DNA from 4 places in the Gordonia sp. GN26 genome. Region 1 is predicted to be linked to each of the others. Evidence: predicted binding sites of a transcription regulator. Region 1 holds the regulator's gene; each other region holds the start of a gene.
The links. The regulator LexA, encoded in region 1, represses DNA repair genes until DNA is damaged. The targets are predictions, from matches to a motif close to CGAACANNTGTTCG.
Positions count from the first base shown of each region.

Region 1 (5,645 bases):
GATACCGGGGGGCGAGGAGGGGCTGGCCGACGCGCAGGCCGCTGGACGGGAGGTCGTTCAGCTGGATGATCTCGTCGACGACCGCCTCGCGGGGCATCTCCGGGGCGACGCGTGATGCGATGGTGCTCAGCGAGTCGCCCGAGCGCACGTGGACGACCTCGGTGCCGACCGAGGAAGGCGTGACCGTCGCGGCGTAGTTCTGCCCGACGACCGCGATGACCCACACCGCCAGCGCGAGTCCGACGCCGGCGAGGATTGCCGTCGCCGCGCGCCGGCGCCGGCGGATGACCGCCGAGGGGGCGGGCTGCGCGGCATGCTGGGCCGGGACGACGGGTCCCCGACCGCGCAGGCCGACCGGCGAGGCGCACTGGGTGGAGGCGACCCGACGGACCAGAACCGCCGACTCCGGCACCGGGCGGCCGTCGGCGGGACGGCGGCCGTCGCCGCGGCGCATCGGGCGCGGACGTTCCAGGACGTCACCGCGGACCGGATCGGTGGAGCGGACGGGGTCGATGAGAGTGGCGGTGCGCATGGTGCCCTCCGTGTTTCCGGTCGAACTCTGTCCGTGCGTCCGACTGCGTCGTCGGCGTTCGAACTGTTCGAGTGTCGATCACCTGTTCGATGAACTGATGTTCGAATTTGTAGCACGGCACTCCGACAATTGTCTCGCGACACGTCGAACAAATGTTTGATGCGGTCGGCATTCTGGGCTAGGGTCGTCGGCAGACAAGCGATCTACCAGCACGTTCGGAATCGAGAGGAAGCCCGATCATGAGCGATGACGGCGGTAAGCGCACCGGAGCGCGGGGCGCCGACGAGCCCGTCACCCCGGCAGACATGGCAGCGGCCGAGGCCTCGCTGACGCCGCGGCAGCGCGGAGTCCTCGAGGTGATCCGCAAATCCGTGCGCGAACGCGGTTACCCGCCGAGCATCCGCGAGATCGGTGACGAGGTGGGTCTCACCTCGACCTCCTCGGTCGCCCATCAGTTGCGGACACTCGAACGCAAGGGCCTGCTCAAGCGGGACGCCAATCGTCCGCGTGCGGTCAACATCGCGCCGAGCGAACCGCCGACGCCCACGTCACCGACCGGAGGCGCACTGCCCGAGCCCACCTTCGTGCCGGTGCTCGGCCGGATCGCCGCAGGTGGTCCGATCCTCGCGGAAGAAGCCGTCGAGGACGTCTTCCCGCTCCCCCGCGAGCTCGTCGGCGAGGGTTCGCTGTTCCTGCTGAAGGTCGTCGGCGAGTCGATGATCGACGCTGCGATCTGCGACGGCGACTGGGTGGTCGTCCGCCAGCAGAACGTGGCCGACAACGGTGACATCGTCGCCGCGATGATCGACGGCGAGGCCACGGTCAAGACCTTCAAACGCCAGAAGGGTCATGTCTGGCTGATGCCGCACAACGAGCTGTTCGACCCGATCCCGGGCGACGAGGCCGTCATCCTCGGCAAGGTCGTCACCGTGATGCGGCGAATCTGACCCCTCAGCTCTCGAGAACCGCGGCGGCAGCCGCGCGAGCCGCAGCCGGATCGGTGGTGGCGAGCGCGGCTGCCGCTGCGTTTTCGCAGGTTGCTCGCGTGACGTCGGCGAGCCGGGCACCGACCGCAGCGGCCGCCACCGGAGCACTCGACAACGAGGTCACCCCGAGTCCGACGAGCACACAGGCGAGGATCGGGTCCGCCGCCGCCTCGCCGCACACGCCCACCGGTTTCCCCCGATCCCGTCCGGCCCGCGCAACCGTCGCGATGAGGTGCAGAACGGCCGGCTGCCACGGATCGGTCAGGGATGCGAGGTCGGCCGACATCCGGTCGGCGGCCATCGTGTACTGCGTGAGGTCATTGGTGCCGATCGAGACGAAGTCGACCTCGGCCAGGATCGCCGGCGCGAGGATCGCGGCGGCGGGGACCTCGATCATGACCCCGGGGGTCAGTCCCCGTTCGCGCACCTGCGCGGCGAAGGCCGCCGCCTCGGCCGGTGAGGCGATCATCGGCGCCATGACCCAGGGGCTCGTCTCGGAGCCCTCGGCGGCGCGCGCGATGGCGTCGAGCTGGTGGGCGCGGATCTCGGGGTGCGCCAGGGCGATCCGGTCGCCGCGAACGCCGAGCGCCGGGTTGGCCTCTTCGGGCTGGTTCACGAAGCGCAGTGGTTTGTCCGAGCCGGCGTCGAGGGTGCGGATGACGACCTTGCGGCCGCCGAATGCGTCGAGCACCTCGCGGTAGATGTCCGCCTGCTCCTCCACCGTCGGTTCGTCGGCGCGTTCGAGGAAGGCCAGTTCGGTGCGGAACAGTCCGACACCCTCCACCGCATGGTCGGTGGCCGCGCGGGCCGACGACCCGTCGGCGACGTTGGCCAGGATCGCCACCTCGACACCGTCGGCGGTGCGTCCCGGACCCGACCAGTCCGCAACCAGAGCCGCCTGACGCGTGTGCTCGTCGACGCGGGCGCGCGCAGCGGCGTCGTCGGGTTCCACGACGACCTCACCGGTCGTCCCGTCCACGAGTATCACCGTGCCCGAATCGATCTCGTCGAGGCCGGGCACCGCGACGATGCACGGGATGCCGAGCTGCCGGGCGATGATCGCGGTGTGGCTGGTGGGCCCGCCGAGGCGGGTGACGAGCGCGATGGTGGTGGCGGGATCGAGCCCCGCGGTGTCGGCGGGCGCGAGGTCGTCGGCGAGCAGGATCGACGGCACATCCGGCGTGGGCACGCCGGGCTCGGGCAGGCCCAACAGCTCGGCGAGGACGCGGTCGCGGACGTCGTTGAGATCGGTGACGCGCTCGGCCATGAGTCCACCGAGCTTGGTGAACACGGCGGCGAACTGTTCGGTGGCGGCGACCGCTGCCGACGGGGCCGAGGCCCCCTTCGCGATGAGTCCCGAGGCGGCACCGATCCACCCGCGGTCCTCCGCGAGTCCGGCGGTGGCGGTGAGGACCTCGGCGGCGACGCCGGTGTTCTGCGATGCACGCTCACGCAGGCGCGCGGCGACCGCAGCGGCGGCCGCGGTGAACCGTTCGGTCTCCGTGGCGCGCAGGCCCTCGGCGATCTCGACGCCCGCGCTCAGCGCCTCCGCGGAGTGGTCGGGTCGGCGTCCCGGCCAGAGCGCGGGCCCGAGAGCCACACCACCGACGACCGGCGTCCCCGTCAGATTCTGCGTCATGTGACCACGGTTACAAATTCTTCTTGACTTGTCAATACAAACAGGCGTAAACACAGTTACTACAACATACAAAGCAACATGTTCCCACATTGACGAGTTCAACCAGGGCCTTCGGATACGAGCCACGGGAACGATCAGAACGGAGCCGGTGTGTACGCCGAGGAGAGACAGCAGGCCATCGCCGAGGAGGTGCGCGTCGCAGGACGCGCCTCGGTCGCCGAGCTCGCCGCGAAGTTCGACGTGACGAGTGAGACGGTCCGCCGCGACCTCGCGGTCCTCGAACGCGCCGGGCACCTGCAACGCGTCCATGGCGGCGCCGTCCGCCCCGAGATCCTGCGGGTGATCGGCGAACTCGGCATCGCCGAGCGTGAGACGGAGCAGACCGAGGAGAAGGCCGCGATCGGCCGTGCCGCTCTCCGATTCCTCCCGCCCGACGGCGGGTCGGTCCTCTTCGACGCCGGTACCACCACCTTCCGGGCCGCCGAGGCCATGCCGCGCGACCGCGACCTCACGGTGATCACCAACAGCCTCCCGATCGCCGGGCTGCTCGCCGGCCACCACGCCGACGGTCTCCACGCCCTCGGCGGCCGCGTCCGCGGGCTCACCCAGGCGACGGTCGGCGCCGAGACGGTCGCCGCCCTGGGACGCCTCCGCGTGACGGCCGCGTTCATCGGCACCAACGGGCTGAGCGAGGCGCACGGACTGTCCACCCCCGACCCCGACGAGGCGGCGGTGAAGGCGGCGATGGTCGCCGCGGCCCGACGCGTCGTCGTCCTCGCCGACAGTTCGAAGATGGAGCGCGAGGAGCTGTCCGGTTTCGCGGGTATCGACGACATCGATGTCCTCATCACCGATTCCGGCATCGATGCGGAGTTCTCCGCCGCATTGTCGGCCCGCGGCGTCGAGGTCGTGATCGCGTGATCCTCACCGTCACCGCCAATCCCAGCGTCGACCGGACCCTCGAACTCGCCACCCCGTTGCGACGCGGCGAGGTGCAGCGGGCCGGCGTCGTCCGTGCCGAACCGGGCGGCAAGGGCGTCAACGTCGCCCGCACCGTCGCCGCCGCCGGACTCCCGACCCGGGCCCTGCTGCCCGCTCGCGCCGGCGACCCCCTGCTCGCCGCGCTCGACGACCTCGGGCTCCCCTACGACGCCGTCCCCGTCGACGGCGAGGTCCGTTCCAACGTCACCATCGCCGAATCCGACGGCACCACCACCAAGATCAACGCCCCGGGCGTGACCCTGTCCGCAGCTCAGCTCCGGTCGCTGTCCGCTCTGATACGGACCCACGCGAACGGTGCGGACTGGGTCACGCTGTGCGGATCGCTTCCGCCCGGCGTGCCGGAGGACTGGTACCGGACAGTGGCCGACGCGTTGGTCACCGCCGGATGCCGGGTGGCCGTGGACACGTCGGGAGCACCGTTGCGCGCCGCGGCAGCCGGACGTGTCGACCTGATCAAACCCAACGAGGACGAGTTGGCCGAGCTCACCGGCGCCGATGCCGCCGAGCTCCGTGATTCCTTGTCCCGCAACGATCTCCGGCCGGTCGTGATCGCGGCACAGGGCCTCGTCGAGCAGATCGGCGGTAGTGTCCTGGCGACGCTGGGAGCACGGGGTGCCGTCCTCGCCACCGCAGCGGGCACCTGGTGTGCGACCCCACCACCGATCGTCCCGCGCAGCACGGTCGGTGCGGGCGACTCGTCCCTGGCCGGCTTCCTCATCGCCCGGACACGCGGCGCTTCCGCTCCGGAATGCCTGCGGTCCGCTGTTGCCTACGGTTCGGCAGCCGCCGCGCTGGCCGGCACCGCCGCCCCCACCCCCGCCCACCTCGACCTGTCCGGGGTCACGGTCACGGAACTCTCCGGGGCCGGCCGATGAGATGACCCCGATCCCACGCCCCCAGCAGAACCCGCACCACATCAACCCTCCATTGCCGAAGGACATCTCATGACCGAGCAGATCATCACCGCGCAGACGGTGAGTCTCGACGTCGACGCCGGCGCCGACCCCGCCGCCGTCATCACCACCCTCGCCGATGCTCTGGCCGCGGCCGGACGGACCACCGATCCCGCCGACCTGGCCCGCGCCGCACTCGAACGAGAGGCCAAGTCCGCCACCGGACTTCCCGGAGGCATCGCGATCCCGCACGCACGCACCGCGTCGGTGACGTCGGCGAGCCTCGCCATGGCGCGCCTGTCCCGCAAGGTCGACTTCGGCGCACCCGACGGTCCGGCCGATCTCGTCTTCCTCATCGCCGCCCCCGAGGGCGGTGCGGCCGCGCACATGAAACTGCTGAGTTCACTGGCGCGCTCGCTCGTCCGCCCGGACTTCGTCGCGGCCCTCCGCGAGGCCGAGACCGACGACCGCGTCATCGAACTGGTCACCGACGCCGTGGACCCCGACGCCAAGAAGGAGACCACTCCTCCGTCGACTGCCGCGACCACGGCCGACGCCGCGTCGCCCGCAGAGAAGCCCGCCGCGGACCGGCC
Region 1 covers NZ_JSYC01000007.1:61,316-66,960, forward strand. Annotated here, with positions in the region: gene OK17_RS01745 (LysM peptidoglycan-binding domain-containing protein) at 1-532, opposite strand, end outside; gene lexA (transcriptional repressor LexA) at 772-1,479, shown strand; gene OK17_RS01755 (putative PEP-binding protein) at 1,484-3,157, opposite strand; gene OK17_RS01760 (DeoR/GlpR family DNA-binding transcription regulator) at 3,308-4,078, shown strand; gene pfkB (1-phosphofructokinase) at 4,075-5,034, shown strand; gene OK17_RS01770 (PTS fructose transporter subunit IIABC) at 5,104-5,645, shown strand, end outside.

Region 2 (5,645 bases), on a different contig from region 1:
CGACCGCGCACCAGCAACGCCGGTGCGGTCTGTGCCAGTACACAGTACCGCGCCCACAGGCCGACGGAACACACCACGTTGACCATCCCGGTCTCGTCCTCGAGGTTGATGAAGGTCACCCCTGACGCCGTCGCAGGTCGTTGGCGGTGTGTCACCGCCCCGCCGATCAGTACGCGCGCGCCGTCGGGCACCGACAGCAACCGGTCCGCGGCCACCACCCCCATCGCGTCGAGCCGAGGGCGCAGGAATTGCGTCGGATACGACTTCGGGGTGATGCCGGTGGCCCAGGCGTCGGTGGCCGCCAGTTCGATGTCGGACAGCCCGGGCAGCGTCGGCGTGGCACCCGACGAGCGGAGTTCCAGCTGGTCGTCGCGAACGGTCGCGGCCGCCCCGGCCTCCCAGAGCGCCTGGCGCCTGCTGAGACCGAAACCGTCGAAGGCCCCTGCCCCGGCGAGACCCTCGAGTTCCTTGGCGCTCAACGCTGCCCGGCGGGAGACGTCGGTGATGTCGGTGTACGGTCCGTCGGCGCGCCGGTCGACGATCCGCTGGGCCACCTCCTCCCCGACCCCGCGCACCTCGTCGAGCCCCAGACGCACGTCGAGGCCCTCGTTCTCCAGGGTTGCGTGCGCGAGGGAGGCGTTGATGTCGGGGCGATGGACCGCCACCCCGTGCCGGCGGGCGTCGGCGACCAGCGTCTGCGGCGAGTAGAAACCCATCGGCTGAGCCCGTAGCAGCGCCGCGCAGAACGCGGCCGGGTGATGCAGCTTGAACCACGACGAGTAGAAGACCAGCGAGGCGAAACTCTGCGAATGGCTCTCCGGGAAGCCGAAGTTGGCGAAGGCGGCCATCTTCTCGAAGATACGGTCGGCGGCGTCCCCGGTGATGCCGTGGAGCTCTTCCATCCCGGCATAGAAGCGTTTGCGCAGGCGTTCCATCTTCTCCGGCGACCGCTTGGAGCCCATCGCCCGACGCAGCTGGTCGGCCTCGGAGGCGTCGAAGCCCGCGACGTCGACGGCCAGCTGCATCAACTGTTCCTGGAACAGTGGCACCCCCAGCGTCCGTTCGAGGGCCTTGTGCATCGACGGGTGTTCGACGGTGACCGGCTCGTCTCCGTTGCGTCGCTTGATGAAGGGATGCACCGAACCACCCTGGATGGGACCGGGACGGATCAGCGCCACCTCGACGACCAGGTCGTAGAAACAACGCGGTTTCAGCCGCGGCAGGGTCGCCATCTGGGCGCGGGACTCCACCTGGAACACGCCGACCGAGTCGGCGCGGCACAGCATCTCGTAGACCGCCGGTTCGGCGAGGTCGAGGGTGGCGAGATCGACCTCGATGCCCTTGTGCTCGGCGACCAGATCGATCGCGTAGTGCAGCGCCGAGAGCATCCCGAGACCGAGCATGTCGAACTTGACCAGCCCGATGGCCGCGCAGTCGTCCTTGTCCCACTGCAGCACGCTGCGGTTCTCCATCCGTGCCCACTCCGTGGGGCAGACGTCGGCGATGGGCCGGTCACAGATCACCATGCCCCCGGAGTGGATGCCCAGATGCCGTGGCATGCCCAGGATCTCACCGGCCAGATCGGTCACGTCGGAAGGCGCGGTGTCCGGGGACTTGGCCCAGGCGTCCTGCTGCCCGGGTGCATACCCCAGCGCCCGCGCCATGTCCCGGATCGCCGAGCGGCCGCGATAGGTGATGACGTTGGCCACCTGGGCGCTGCGATCCCGGCCATACCGGCGGTAGACGTACTGGATGGCCTCCTCACGACGGTCGGACTCGATGTCGATGTCGATGTCGGGTGGCCCGTCGCGCTCTGGGGCGAGGAACCGCTCGAACAGCAGCTTGTTGGCGACCGGGTCGACGTTGGTGATCCCCAACGCGTAACAGACCGCCGAGTTGGCGGCACTCCCCCGGCCCTGACACAGGATGTCGTTGGCCTTGCAGAAGTCGACGATGTCGGCGACGACGAGGAAATAGCCGGGGAACGTGAGGGTTTCGATGATGGCGAGTTCGTGTTCGATCTGCCGGTAGGCCTGCGGATGTTCGACGGGTGTGCCGTATCGACGCCGGGCGCGGGTCATGGTGAGTTCGCGCAGCCAGCTGGCCTCGGTGTAACCCTCCGGCACGTCGAACGGCGGCAACTCCGGTGCGATCAGACCGAGCTCGAAGGCGCAGTCGGCGGCGATGCCGACCGCGTTGTCGATCGCGTCGAGGTGCGCGGGCATCAGCCGGGCCATCTCGTCACCGCTGCGCAGGTGTGCGCCGGCGACACCCGGCATCCATCCGGCGATGGTCTCGATGTCGGTGCGTGCCCGTACCGCCGCCATCGCCATCGCCAGCCGGCGGCGTCGGGGTGCGGCGAAGTGCGCACCCGTGGTCGCAACCGTCGGCACTCCGACGCGGGCGGCGAGACCGGCGAGCACACCATTGCGTTCGTCGTCGTCGGGCATGCCCTGGGCGGTGAGTTCGAGGACGACGTTGCCGTGGCCGTAGGTCTCGATCATCTCCCGCAGCGCGATCTCCGCGGCCGGGACGCCGCCGCGGTCCAGCGCACGCCGGACCGCGCCCTTCCGGCAACCGGTGAGGACCAGCCAGTGCCCGTCGCCCGCACCGGCCAGGGCGTCGCGGTCGTAGCGCAGCAACCCCTTCTCACCCGCCACCATGTGCGCCTCGGCGATGGTCCGCGACAACCGCCGGTAACCCTCTCCGTCGCGGGCGAGGACCAGCAGATGCTCTCCCGGCGGATCGTTGAGACCGGTCCGGGCGATGTCGGGTTCCAGCGACAGCTCGGCACCGAAGACCGTCGGCATCGCGAACTCGCGGGCGGCCTCCGCGAACCGGACGATGCCGTAGAAGCCGTCGTGATCGGTGACGGCCAGCGCCTGGAGTCCGAGGCGTTCGGCCTCCTCTACCAGTTCCTCCGGCATCGACGCGCCGTCGAGGAAGCTGTACGAGCTGTGGGCGTGGAGCTCGGCATAGGCCACCGACGACGAGCCACGCGCGATGTCCTCCGCCTGGTAGGCGCCGCGTTTGCGCGACCAGGCCGGGCTGTCGCCGCCGTCGCCCGGGAACATCGCGTGGTCGCTGTCGTCGGGACCGAAGGCGGTGCCCGGACGCCCGCCGTCGGGCGCGCGACCGGAGAGCACCCGCTCCATCTCCGACCATGTCGGTGGTCCCTGATCCCAGCCCACCCGAACAGTCTATCGAACATATTTTCGAATGAACATCTCGATTCCACACCCGGAAGTCATTGCGCTCAGGCCAGGTAAGTGCAACTCTGAGTACCAGACAGATTCCATCTCCCATCCGGGGGGACGAGGACATCAAGCGGGCCTCACGCCCGCTCACATGATGGGATCCCTACATGACCAGCTACTTCATCACCGGAGGCAGCGGATTCATCGGCCGACGCGTCATCGATCGACTTCTGACCGTCGACCCTGGCGCGACCATCCACGCCCTGGTGCGCGAATCCTCCCGATCGGCGTTCGACGCCCTGCTCGACGAGCTCGGTGCCACCGGCCGGGTGACCCCGGTCGTCGGGGACCTGACCAGCCCGGGCCTCGGCCTCGACGCGCATGACCTGCCGGAATTCGACCACGTGGTCCACCTCGCCGCGATCTACGACATGGCCGCCGACGCCGAGTCACAGCGCGCGGCCAACGTCATCGGCACCTCTCGCGTCGCCGACTTCGCCATCGCCCACGACGCCCTGTTCCACCACGTGTCCTCGGTCGCCGTCGCCGGCGATCACCGCGGCCGGTTCACCGAAACCGATTTCGAGGTCGGCCAGGGCTTTCCGACGGCGTACCACCGGACCAAGTTCGAGGCGGAGCGGGTCGTCCGCGAACGCGAGGGCCTGCGGTGGCGGGTCTACCGGCCCTCGATCGTGGTCGGCGACTCGCGAACCGGCGAGATGGACAAGATCGACGGTCCCTACTACTTCTTCGGCCACCTCGCCGCGCTCGGCCACCTGCCGTCGAGGCTGCGGTTGCCGATGCCCGACCTCGGCAAACTCAACATGGTGCCCGTCGACTTCGTCGCCGCCGCGATGGTCGCACTCATCGCCGTGGACCCCGAACGCAGCGGGCTGGTGTTCCACCTCGGCGACCGGCGTTCGCTGACCACCACCGAGATGTACAACGCCCTCGCCCCGGCGTTCGGCGCGCCTCGCGGTTTCGACGTCATCCCGCACTCGGTGGTCGAGCCCGCGCTGGCACTGTCGGCCATGGGACCCGCTCGCATCGGCCGCAATCTCCTTGCCGCCCAACAGGGTATCCCGTCGGCGGTGCTCGACGCGGTGTCGCTGCCGGTGGACTTCTCCTCCGACGCCACCCTCGCCGTCCTCCACGAGCACGGGATCAGCGTTCCGGACTTCACCGAGTACGCACCGGGCCTGTGGCAGTACTGGTCTACCCACCTCGACCGGTCCCGCAACCGGCGCCGCGATCCCCGGGGTCCGCTGGTGGGCAAGAACATCCTGATCACCGGCGGGTCGAGCGGTATCGGCAAGGCCACCGCCCGGATGTGCGTCGCCCGCGGCGCCAATGTGATGATCGTGGCCCGGTCGGCCGAGGAACTCGATTCCGCCGCAGACGAATTGAACTCGACGACCAGCAAGAAGGGCATCCCGCCGGGCCGGGCGGTGGCGTACCAGTGCGACATCACCGACGAGGAGTCGGTCAACGCGCTGGTCAAGTCGGTGCTCGCCGAGCACGGTCACGTGGACGTGCTGGTCAACAACGCCGGCCGGTCCATCCGGCGCGCCACGGTGAACTCGGTGCAGCGCTCGCACGACTACCACCGGGTCATGGCGGTCAACTACTTCGGCGCGGTCAACCTCATCCTCGGGCTCCTGCCGCACATGGTGGCCCGGAGGTCGGGGCATGTGGTCAACGTGACCTCGATCGCGGTGCAGTCCCGCGGGCCGCGCTTCGGTGCGTACGCGGCGTCGAAGGCGGCGCTGGAGGCGTTCAGCGACGTCACCGGCACCGAGACCGTCTCCGACCACGTCACGTTCTCCAATGTGCGTCTGCCGCTGGTGAAGACGCGGATGATCTCGCCCACCGAGGCCTACGACAACCAGCCCGGCACCTGGGATGTGGACAAGGCCGCCGCTCGCGTGTTGCACGCGATCGTCGACCGGCCCAAGCGGGTCAGCTCGGTCGTCGGGACGATCGCCGAGATCGGGCACCGCTTCACCCCCGGCCTGACCACCCGCATCCTGCATCAGGAGTATCTGCTGTTCGGTGAGTCGGCGGCAGCGATGGGGCGTGCCCGCCGTTCGGGTGGGCGCGACGCGTGATCGACACCCCGTACCTCGAGGTCGACGTCGACCGCCTGGACCGCAACCTCGCCACCCTCGCCGGAGCAGCCCGGAGCTTCGGGGTCGACGTCCGACCGCACGCCAAGACCCACAAGTGCGCCGAGATCGCCCGCCTGCAGATCGAGCACGGCGCGGTCGGACTGACCGTGGCGACCATCGGCGAGGCCGAGGCCTTCGCCGACGCCGCGGAGATCACCGGGTGCACCGACATCTTCATCGCGTATCCGTTGTGGCCGACCGCCGGTCAGGCAACACGGCTGCGCGCCCTCGCCGAACGGGTCACCCTGCGACTGGGGATCGATTCCCTCGCCGGCGCACG
Region 2 covers NZ_JSYC01000017.1:74,663-80,307, forward strand. Annotated here, with positions in the region: gene OK17_RS06455 (error-prone DNA polymerase) at 1-3,191, opposite strand, end outside; gene OK17_RS06460 (SDR family oxidoreductase) at 3,365-5,305, shown strand; gene OK17_RS06465 (alanine racemase) at 5,302-5,645, shown strand, end outside.
Region 2: the regulator LexA is predicted to act here: its motif matches at 3,205-3,218, upstream of OK17_RS06455 (error-prone DNA polymerase).

Region 3 (5,645 bases), on a different contig from region 1:
CGATCGCACGCGGCGCGTGCCGAGGTGGCGTAGCTCAACATCGGCTGTACCCGGCGCGAGTTCTCCATGGCCTGAGGGTCGAACACGGTGACCGATGCGCCGTCGAGCGCGAGACGGCCGGCGACGGCGAGAGCGGGCGAATCCCGCACGTCGTCGCTTTCCGGTTTGAATGCGGTTCCGAGTACGGCGACATTGCAGCCCAGGACTTCTCCCCCGAGCGCTTCGGCAACCAATTCCGCGGCGGCGCTGCGTCGACGCATGTTGATGGCGTCGACCTCGCGCAGGAACCCGACTGCGCGCGGCGCACCCATCTCATCGGCGCGGGCGGTCAGTGCACGGATGTCTTTGGGCAGGCAGCCTCCGCCAAAGCCCAAACCTGCGTTGAGGAATCGTCGCCCGATCCGGGCGTCGTGCCCCATCGCGTCGGCGAGCGTGCCGACGTCGGCGCCGGCGATCTCACACAGTTCGCTCATCGCGTTGATGAACGAGATCTTCGTGGCGAGAAATGCATTGGCCGATACCTTGACGAGTTCGGCAGTGGCCCAGTCGGTCTCGATGAACGGGATTCCGGTTTCCAGGACCTCGCGGTAGATGTCCCGGACCACCTGACCGGCCAGGGATTCCGCCTGCGGGACCTGCGGGTCGTCGACGAGTCGCCCGACACCGAGGACCATACGGTCGGGCGAGAGGGTGTCCTCGACGGCGAAGCCCTCGCGGAGGAACTCCGGACTCCATGACAGCTCGATCTCGGCTCCCGGCGCCGAGAGGTTCGAGATCCGTTGCGACAGTTCCTCACACGTGCCGACGGGGACGGTGGACTTGCCGATCAGAACGTGTCTGCCCCGGAGCGTGGGAACAAGTGCATCGACTGCCGCGTGGACGTGGGACAGGTCGGCGCGATGACCGCGCACCTCCTGCGGGGTGCCGACGCCGATGAAGTGGACCGAGGCGTGGTCGGCGGCTACCGAGTGGTCGGTGGTGAAGCGCAACCGGCCGGCGTCGAGGTTGCGGCGGAGGATGTCGGCGAGCCCGGGTTCGAAGAACGGGACGTCACCGGCCTGCAGGCGTTTGACCTTCTGTGGGTCGATGTCGATACCGACGACGTCGTGTCCGAGTTCGGCCATGCAGGCCGCGTGCGTCGCGCCGAGATAGCCGCAACCGATCACCGTGAGCTTCATGGTTGCAACGATTACCCAGGTGGGCCTGCCGCCAACCAACCGTTGCGTGGCGGGTGGTGATCGGGTGGGTGAACGTCAGTCGACCGCCGCCGGTTGGGTAGGCGAGAAGCCTGCGACGAGCCGTATCGGAACCTGTCGCGCAGTCAGTCGTTTTTGATGAAGTTCAGGTACGCCTTGGACGGGGTGGGGCCGCGTTGTCCCTGGTATTTCGACCCGACTTTTTCACTGCCGTAGGGGTGCTCAGCCGGGCTGCTGAGGCGGATGAGGCAGAGCTGCCCGATCTTCATGCCTGGCCACAGCGTGATCGGGAGGTTGGCCACGTTGGAGAGTTCCAGGGTGATGTGGCCGGAGAAGCCGGGGTCGATGAAGCCTGCGGTCGAGTGGGTCAGGAGGCCGAGGCGACCGAGCGACGACTTACCTTCGAGGCGCCCGGCGAGGTCGTGGGGCAGGGTGCACACCTCGAGAGTGGAGCCCAGCACGAACTCACCCGGGTGCAACACGAACGGCTCACCCGCTGTCGGTTCGACGAGGGTGGTGAGTTCGTCTTGGCGTTGGGCCGGGTCGATGTGGGTGTACCGGGTGTTGTTGAACACGCGGAACAGACTGTCGAGCCGGACGTCGACGCTGGAGGGCTGGACGAGCGCAGGGTCGAATGGATCGATGGCGAGGCGCCCGTCAGCGATCTCGGAGCGGATGTCGCGGTCGGAAAGCAGCACGTGTCGAGGTTATCGAATGGTCAGGGTGGATCTGCGGCGGTATCCGTCGGCCCCGCCTTGTCTGCCTCGACCCGCGTGCCGAACCGGCGCCGGTGAGCGTCGGCCCGCATCCGGCTGAGTACCTCGTCGGTGCGGTGGGCGCGGTTCACCCGTGGCGTCTGATCCGGGTGTGATCGCGGTGGATGCCAGATGACGCGACCTGCGTCGACCCCGTCCGCGACGATCGTGGTCGCCCACTGGTCCTCGCGTGTGCCGACCGCCCGGTTGTGCGCGCCGCATGTGGTGGTCAGGTTGTCGATGTCGGTGGGGCCGTTCTCGGCGGCCCACTCGATGACGTGGTGGAGTTCGCAGTCGAAGGACGAACGGGTGCAGCGTGGGCACGTGCAGCCGCCGTCGCGGCCCACTGCGGCGATCCGCTGCGGTCGGGATGCCAGACGCTTCGAGCGCCCGAGGTAGAGGACCTCGGCGGTGTGGTCTCGAAAGACCTCCAGGTGCTGCTGCGCCTCGGCGGCGAGCTCGACGGCGTCTTTGATCGGGAGCAGTGCGCCTGTTGCGGTGCGCGCGGGAGCTCCGGCACGCTCTCGGAGCGCCGACTCGGTGATAGTGACGATGACGTGCGGTGGCAGTCCGTGGTGAGAACCGCCGAGGGCGCCGCCGTCGAGGACGCAGCGCAGCAGTGCGCTGAACGCGTCGTGGTTGCGTTTCTCGGTCGAGCGGTCGTCACGCTCGGCCGCCGCCGCGAGGGCTTCGGGGTCGGCCTCTGCCGGATCTCCGATGGGTGACGACGGATCGTCGGGGTTGTTCATGCCGGGCGCTGCCCACACCGCCAGCACGACGTCGAGCATGGCCCGCGTCTTGGGGTCGAGCGTCGCCGTCAGTTTGGACATCAATTGTGCGTCCTGCGGCCCGAGCCGCATGCCCCTCATGCGTGCACGGTCTCGGTCGTCGGTGAGAGTGCCGTCCGGGTCGAGGTGGGCGAGGATGCGTGCGCCGAGTTCGCGGAGCGAGGCCGGGTCGTACTCGCGGGCGTAATGGGCGAGCGTCGCCTCCGCGGCTTCGCGGTCTGCAGTGTCGACGCCGGCCGGGATCTTACGCATCACCTCGACGATGACATCGACGTTTCTGCCCGAGATACCGCCGTCGGCAACGCCTTTCGCGGTTTCCGGAAACCTCGGCTCAAGAACTTCACCTTGCATGTCGGGGAACCTGCCGATCGCCCACACACGGTTGAGGAGTCGGTTGGCCTCGCCCCTGCGGTTGAGCACGCTTGTGACGAAGTTGGTGACCGTCTGACAGCCCGCCTTGCGGTAAGCGGAGCGCTCGTCGATGGCGACCATGTGGTCAGCGAAGAGTGACAGCATGCGACGCTCGGCGCGCTCATGCTCGATCGCGACCTTGAGCAGGCCAGTATCGGAACAGGCGGTGGACGCCGTCTCGCTGATCTCGTCCAGCAGCGCGTGCAGACGCTCGTACTGGTCGAGAAGAAGTGGTTGTGGTGCAGATGGCTCGCCGAAAGCCATGATCAAACCCCCGTCATCATGGCTAACTCGAAACTATGTTCGAGTCTACGTGCGTCCCCGCAGGTGCGCAACCCGTTCTGCGAAGAATTTTCGCGCCGCTCGCGAAGACCCCGACCCCGGTTTGCTAGGCTTTCGGTCGCGAGCCCAGCGCTCGCACGCCGATGTAGTTCAATGGCAGAACATCAGCTTCCCAAGCTGAATACGCGGGTTCGATTCCCGTCATCGGCTCCACACGTACCGGTGCGCCTTCGGACGGCGCCGCGCATATCGCGAGCAACCAATCTGGCGCGCATGACATTTCAGGTCCCCTTCGGTGTCCGACGTCATCCTGCATGCAGACTCGACACTTCCCCGTCCGGCTCGGCAGATCCTGCGGGCCAAAGCCGGTCCGCCGGCGACGATTCCCCCTGGTAGGCCCTGGACAACCCTGCGAATCGATCTCTACCCGTTGCGGAGATGTATACAACCGGCTAGCGTGTTCGACGTGAGAGTGTTGCGTGTCACACGGCCGTTACATGACGAAGATACCCTCACGAACTCGTAATCAGGTTCTCCATCAGGGACTTAGCGTTCACCCCGCTCAACGTCGAGCGCAGGAGACCGTCGTACAACCAGCCCTCGGTGTACACAATCATCTCAATATCTAGGAAGAAGGCCACCGGATGGATTCAGTGTCCGTTCCTGCCGTTGCCGCCTCGATCGCCGTCATGGTGCTCGGCGGCGGTGCGCCCCTGGCGGCAGCGCTCATCCTCAACTGGCGTGACCGGGTCAAGTCGAAAGGCGCCGACCAGTGAGTTTGCAGACAGTCTTCACCATTCTGATCGCGGTCTACTTCGTCCTGATCCTCGTCGTCGGAATACGTAGCAACAAGAAGATCAGCACGTCGTCGGACTACAGCGTCGCCGGCCGGAACATGGGTCCGGTCCTGGGCACGATGACTTTCACCGCCACTTACGTCTCCGCCCTGACCGTGATCGGTCTGGTCGGCTCGGCGAATGGCATGGGACTCGCGTTGGTCCCGTACACGTTCGTCGGCCTCGGCTGCGGATTGTTGTTCCTCGTGCTCCTGTCCAGTCGGGTCCACCGGGCCGGTCGCACGTCGGAGAGTGTTCCCGAGTTGCTGGGAAAGCGGTACGGGGACAAGACGGTTCGCGTCACCTCGGCCGGCACCATCGTCATCGCCTATTTCGTGTACCTGATCGCCCAGCTCTTCGCGGTCGGCATCCTGCTCTCCACGACGATCGGTTTCAAGGTCTGGGCCGTGATCCTGGTGGTCGGCACCATCTTCGTGCTCTACACCCTCACCGGCGGTATGCAGGCCGTCGCCCGTACCGACGCCTTCCAGCTGGTGGTGCTCGTGGCGGCAGTCCTGCTCGCCCTCGTCCTGGTCATCACCAAGGTCGGCAGCGACGGACTGAGCTGGAGCGACGGGCCCGGCCTGTCGCAGTTCCTCGGCGGCCCGGTGCCGAGCGCGATGCTCGCCTTCGGCTGGGGCCTCTCGTGGGGACTCGGAGTCGCCTGCATGCCGAATTACCTGCAGCGCATCCTGTCCTGCCCGGACGTCCGAACCACTCGACTCGTGCTCGGCTGGGGTTCGGCCATCTCCTTCTGGCTGGTGAACGCGCCCATCCTGGTCATCGGCATCGGTATCGCCATCATCGACCCGACCATGACCGGCGACTCGGCACTGCCGTCATTCCTGCTGACGCACGGCGGCACACTGATTGCCGCACTGGCGCTCACCGGTCTGATCTCCGCGGTGATGTCGACGACCGACTCGCTGCTCCACGTGATGGGCGTGTACTTCGGACGCGACATCCTGTGCACCCTGCGGAAGATCGACGACGACGCGAAAGCACTGAAGCTCGCCCGGATCTCGACCGGCGTGATCGGCGCACTCGCGGTGGCGACGGCCACCTACATGTCGTTCAGTCCGCTACCGCTGATCCTCACATTTGCGTCCTACGCCGTTTCGCTGCTCGCCGCCGGACTGTTCGTCCCGCTGTTCATCGGCCTGCTCTGGCCGGGGGCGTCGAAGACCGGCGCCGTGGCGTCGATGGTTGTCGGCGTCATCGTGCTGATCGTGTTCGAGGTCCTGCGCAAGCAGGGCGTCATCGAGCTCCACGGCATCGTTCCCACGGTGGTGTGCGCGATCATCGCGATGATCGTCGGATCGTGGTGGGACGGCCGACGGGCGGAGTCGACGACGCCGCAGTCCGATGAGTCCGATG
Region 3 covers NZ_JSYC01000148.1:3,875-9,519, reverse strand. Annotated here, with positions in the region: gene OK17_RS20595 (UDP-glucose dehydrogenase family protein) at 1-1,178, opposite strand, end outside; gene dcd (dCTP deaminase) at 1,322-1,894, opposite strand; gene OK17_RS20585 (HNH endonuclease signature motif containing protein) at 1,915-3,414, opposite strand; tRNA gene OK17_RS20580 (tRNA-Gly) at 3,572-3,645, shown strand; gene OK17_RS20575 (hypothetical protein) at 4,077-4,208, shown strand; gene OK17_RS20570 (sodium:solute symporter family protein) at 4,205-5,645, shown strand, end outside.
Region 3: the regulator LexA is predicted to act here: its motif matches at 3,443-3,456, upstream of OK17_RS20585 (HNH endonuclease signature motif containing protein).

Region 4 (5,645 bases), on a different contig from region 1:
TCGACGTCCGCGGAGATCAACTCCTCGGCATCGTCGAGGTCGGGGGTACCGGTACGCATGGAACCAGCGTAGCCAGCCGCGGGGACACACGCCCGGGTACGCGACACAGTCACTCGTTCGGTCCCCGCATCGGGGCGAGGCGGACGGCCGGCCGCGTACACGGAGTCCGACGATTCGCGTCCTCCGACGGCGACAACGGGTTCCACGCCCCCCGCGTGGTGGTCTCCGGTCAGTCGACCGGATCCGGGAGGACCCGCAGATGACCGCGGCGACCCGGCCGGGGTCGCGTCTGGTGGCGGGGCACACCCGGGGTTGCCGACGGCTGTGACGGCGAGTCGACAGGGCCCGCGCGATGGCGGCCGCTGCGGCGGTCGGCGAGGGCGGCTTCGTACGCCGCGTCGGCCGCACGCGCCTCGTCGAGAGCTCGCGAGTCGAAGGCATCGAGAGAGTCGGCCGGCGTCCGGTCGGAGTTACGGCCGCGGGGCCCGCTGTCGACGAAACCCGGGCGTCCACCACCGGCGACGGCGCCGGCCTCGCGGACGGCCTCGGCGAGGGCGGTCAGCTCGTGATCCTCGGCGGGCACCGAGAATCCCCGCTCGCTGCGCAGCATCTCCCAGCCCCGCGGGACGGTGATCCGTCGGGCGTGGTCGTCGCACAGATCCCAGGAATGCGGCTCCTGCGAGGTCGCCAGCGGACCGATCACCGCAGTCGATTCGGCGTAGACGAAGGTCAGGGTAGCCACCGCGGATCGGGCGCAGCCGGGTCGGCAGCACAGACGGGGAAGCTTCACGTGACGAGATTAGCCCCCACGGTCCGCAACCACAGACTCGACACGCTCAGACGGGGGCAGGCGGGGCGACAGGGGCCATCGCGACCTCATAGAATCGCGCCATGCGCATCCACCCGAAGCCGACGCCGCGCGGCTCGATCGGCCAGCCGGGAATCCGTCGTGGCCGACGCCGGGTCGGACGGTACCGAGACCGGCGTGGCCGCGGCCTGCGTTCACCGCTGCTGCCGCAGAACGTGCCCGCCTACAACACCCGCTCCGACGAGTTCGACGCCGTCGCGCTCGAGGCCTTCGCCGAGATCGACGCCCAGTGGCACGACCAGCTGGCCGGACTCGACATCGCCGTCGACGAGATCCCGCGACTGCTCCCCCGCGATCCCGAGACCGTCGAGTGGCCCGACGAGGTGACCGCCGACGGCGCGGTACCGCTCGCCCGGTTGATCCCCGCGGGAATGGACGTCCACGGGGTGCCGACACGGGCTCAGATCATCCTGTTCCGCCGGCCGCTGGAGTCACGGGCCAAGAAGGGCACGGACCTCCTCGAGCTCGTCCACGAGGTCCTCGTCCAGCAGGTCGCGACCCACCTGGGCGTCGACGAAGACACGATCGACCGCGGACCTGAGTGATCCGCGGTCGATGATCGCGTTCGACACCTGAGCGCCGAGCGTCCAGCTCTCGCTGGGTAATTCGATTGTTCGGATGACGCCGTTCCGGCGACCCCTCAGATGATGCCGCGCTTCAGGCGACGGCGCTCACGCTCCGACAGACCGCCCCAGATGCCGAAGCGTTCGTCGTTGTGGAGCGCGTACTCCAGGCACTCTGCCTTGACCTCGCAGCCCTGGCAGATTCGCTTGGCCTCACGCGTCGATCCACCCTTTTCCGGGAAGAACGCCTCCGGATCGGTCTGCGCGCACAGAGCGCGATCCTGCCACTGCTCCTCGACGGCGTCGAACAGGTCGTCGAAGTCGTTGGGCACCAGGGCCAGATGACGGCGGCCGGCGGCATCGTCTGCGTCGGAATCGACGAGATCGGTTGCATCGGCGGCGGATTCGAGCGCGGCCGCACGCGCGGTGCCACCGATCATCGAATCGTCAACGGGCCCAAGGGTGCGAAACTCTGCGGTGTCGATTTCCGGGGCGGATGTCATCACGTGCGACTCTGCGATGAATTGCGGGCGAATATGTGGTTCAAGCGGATTGCCGATCGGATTGTCCAAAGCCATCGTCGGCGCCTCCTAGCTCGGGATGTTGGTCGTTGACTGTCCTTTGCGAACACGACGTGCTGCCGTACCCACCACTGCTGCCACACCACTTGTACTCGGGGTGCAGTGACTCCCTGCATCCGTTGTACACAGCGCCCGAGCGACGGCCCCTTACTGCCGGCACCGACCCTCTCACCGAGTTCGAACATATGATCGAATCCCTTGGAGGCCAGCGGTTCTCGACCTCGAATGTTCTCGATCTCAAACTCGGAATGACACTGATGTGATTAGACACGCCGGGGGCGGTCCCGGTCAAGTTGAATCGAAGAATTCCCTTTACCATCGCGTGCCGTCAAATCTGTGACTCGACACGACGACGGCCCGAAGGCGAAGTGAAGATCACACTCCCGAGCCCTCCTCCCCGCCCGCCGGACGGGCGCGACAGCGGCGTACGGGCCCTCGCGGCCGACCACTAGAGTGGCGGTGTGAAGGAGTACCTGCTGTGAAGGTGACCGTACTCGTCGGCGGCGTGGGGGGCGCGCGTTTCCTCCTCGGACTGCGCGAGCTGCTCGGCACCACCCCGTTCCCGCCGCATCCCGACGACCCCACGCTCGGCGTCGGCGAACATCAGATCACCGCGATCGTGAACGTCGGCGACGACGCGTGGATGCACGGTGTGCGCATCTGCCCCGACCTCGACACGTGCATGTACACCCTCGGCGGCGGCATCGACCCCGACCGCGGGTGGGGCCGGCGCGGTGAAACCTGGCATGCGAAAGAAGAACTCGCCGCCTACGGCGCCGACCCGGACTGGTTCGGCCTCGGCGACCGAGATCTCGCCACCCACTTGATCCGTACCCAGATGCTCGACGCCGGGTACAGGTTGTCCGATGTGACCGCTGCCCTGTCCCGCCGGTGGAATCCGGGCGTGCGTCTGCTGCCGGTGACCGACGACCGACACGAGACGCATGTGGTGATCTCCAAGCCGGACGGCGACGAGGGCGAGCGCGTGGCCATCCACTTCCAGGAATGGTGGGTTCGCCACCGCGCCCAGGTCCCGACCTTCGGCTTCGCACAGGTGGGCTCGGACGACACCACCCCCGCACCGGGGGTCCTCGACGCGATCAGCGACGCCGACGTCATCCTGCTCGCACCGTCGAACCCCGTGGTGAGCATCGGCGCGATCGTCAGCGTTCCCGGGATGCGCAGCGCCCTGCGCACCACCAAGGCCCCGGTGGTCGGCGTCTCGCCGATCATCGACAACCGGCCGCTGCGCGGCATGGCCGACGAGTGCCTGTCGGTGATCGGCGTCGAGTCGTCCGCCGAGGCGGTCGCCGCCCACTACGGCGCCCGAAGCGGCAACGGCATCCTCGACGGCTGGCTGATCGCCGAGGGCGACCGCGCACAGGTCGACGGCATCGCCGTCGGCTCCGCACCGTTGTTGATGACCGACCCGCAGGCCACCGCGCAGATGATCCGCGCCGCCTGCGCACTCGTCGACGTGGCCATGCCGGAACAGAACGTGGGCACCGAGTGAGCGAGCTCGCCGATCACCGCGCCCCGAACGGCCTGGAGATCCGACCGGTCACCGGCCTCCCCGAGTTCACTGCCGAATCCGACGTCGCCGCCGAGATCCTCGCCGCCGCACCGTGGTTGGCGTCCGGTGATGTACTGGTCGTGACCAGCAAGATCATCTCGAAGGCCGAGGGTCGCATGGTCGACGCGCCGGCCGATCCCGATGAGCGTGATGCGCTGCGTCGCAAACTCGTCGAGGCCGAGTCGGTGCGGGTCCTCGCCCGCAAGAACCGCACGCTGATCACCGAGAACCGTCTGGGCCTGGTCCAGGCCGCGGCCGGGATCGACGGCTCCAACGTGCGATCCGACCAGCTGGCGCTGCTCCCCGAGGATCCCGACGGCAGCGCGAGACGACTGCGGGCCGCCATCGCCGAGCGTGCCGGTCACGAGGTCGCCGTGATCATCACCGACACGATGGGGCGTGCCTGGCGCACCGGACAGACCGATGTCGCGATCGGATCGGCGGGCATCGCCGTCACCCACCCCTACGACGGTGGCACCGACGACTACGGGAACCCGTTGGTGGTGACCGACATCGCGGTCGCCGACGAACTGTCCGCGGCCGCCGACCTGGTCAAGGGCAAGCTCGCCGCCGTTCCGGTGGCCGTCGTGCGCGGGTTCGCGCCCGTCGACGACGGTTCGACCGCCGCCGATCTGATCCGGCCCGCCGAGGAGGACCTGTTCCGGCTGGGCACCGAGGAGGCGATCGCGCTGGGTCGTCGCGAGGCCATCCGCACCCGTCGCTCCGTACGCGCCTTCGACGACCGGCCGGTCGACCCGGAACTGATGCGCGCCGCTCTGGGCGAGGCCCTCACCGCACCCGCGCCGCATCACACCCATCCGGTGCGGTTCGTGTGGGTGCGCTCGGCTGAGCGGCGTAGTGCGCTGCTCGACGCGATGACCGCCGACTGGCGCGCCGACCTCGAATCCGATTCCAAGACACCCGAATCGATCGAGAAGCGACTCCGTCGGGGCCAGATCCTGTACGACGCACCGGAACTGGTGATCCCGTTCCTGGTGCCCGACGGCGTACACGAGTACCCCGACGAGCGCCGGAATGCGGCTGAGCACACCATGTTCACGGTAGCCGCCGGCGGTGCCGTGGCGAGCCTGTTGATCGCGTTGTCTGTCCGCGAGATCGGCAGCTGCTGGGTGGGCTCCACGATCTTCGCCGCGCCGACGGTGCGCCGTGTCCTCGAATTGGACGCGTCGTGGGAACCGCTCGGCGCAGTCGCCATCGGGCATCCCCTCGAAACCGCCCCGCTGCGCGATGCGGCGCCGACCGACGAATGGGTGATCGAACTGTGAGCGCGGAATCCCTGCACGCCTCTGCCGTCGAGGCATTGACCGCCTGGCAGGCGCCCGAGTCGGGACAGGACAGTCTCCGGCACGCCTATCTCGCGTTCCTCGCCGCCTCCCCCGACGCCTGCCTGCGGGCCTGTGCGGCAGGCCATCTCACCGGGTCGGCCATCGTCTTCGACGCCCATCGCAGCCACGTCCTGCTGACCCTGCATCCCCGCGTAGGCAAATGGATTCAGCTCGGCGGACACTGCGAACCGACCGACGAGACCCTCGCCGACGCCGCACTGCGCGAGGCCCGCGAGGAGTCCGGCATCCCGGGGCTCGACCTCGACCAGGTCGGCGCCGGCGGCGGCATCGTCCACCTGCACACCCACCCGATCACCTGCTCGCTCGGCGTGCCGACCCGGCATCTCGACGTGCGCTACCGGGTGGTCGCCGCCCCGACCGCCGACGGCGGTCTGCCGCAGTTCGAACGCAGCGAGGAATCGGTGGACCTGCAGTGGTGGCCCATCGACGCCCTCCCCCCGGACACCGACGCCGACATCCCGGAACTCATCCGCGCAGCGTTGGCGGGCTGACCTCGATACGCGGCGCCCTCGCTACGCTCGGTCGGCGCTACTCGGCCGGCGGATGAACGGTGTGTCACTACTCCGCTCGGTCGGCGCTACTCGGCCGGCTGCGGGAGCGCCGACACCCCTGCTGTCTGAGGTGCGAGGAACGCCGACCCCCCGCTGTCTGAGGTGCGAGGAGCGTAAGCCGCCGGGCTGAGTAGCGACGAAG
Region 4 covers NZ_JSYC01000093.1:5-5,649, reverse strand. Annotated here, with positions in the region: gene OK17_RS17555 (hypothetical protein) at 1-59, opposite strand, end outside; gene OK17_RS17550 (DUF3499 domain-containing protein) at 230-790, opposite strand; gene OK17_RS17545 (metallopeptidase family protein) at 892-1,413, shown strand; gene OK17_RS17540 (WhiB family transcriptional regulator) at 1,509-1,772, opposite strand; gene cofD (2-phospho-L-lactate transferase) at 2,491-3,525, shown strand; gene OK17_RS17530 (coenzyme F420-0:L-glutamate ligase) at 3,522-4,871, shown strand; gene OK17_RS17525 (NUDIX hydrolase) at 4,868-5,443, shown strand.
Region 4: the regulator LexA is predicted to act here: its motif matches at 2,191-2,204, upstream of cofD (2-phospho-L-lactate transferase).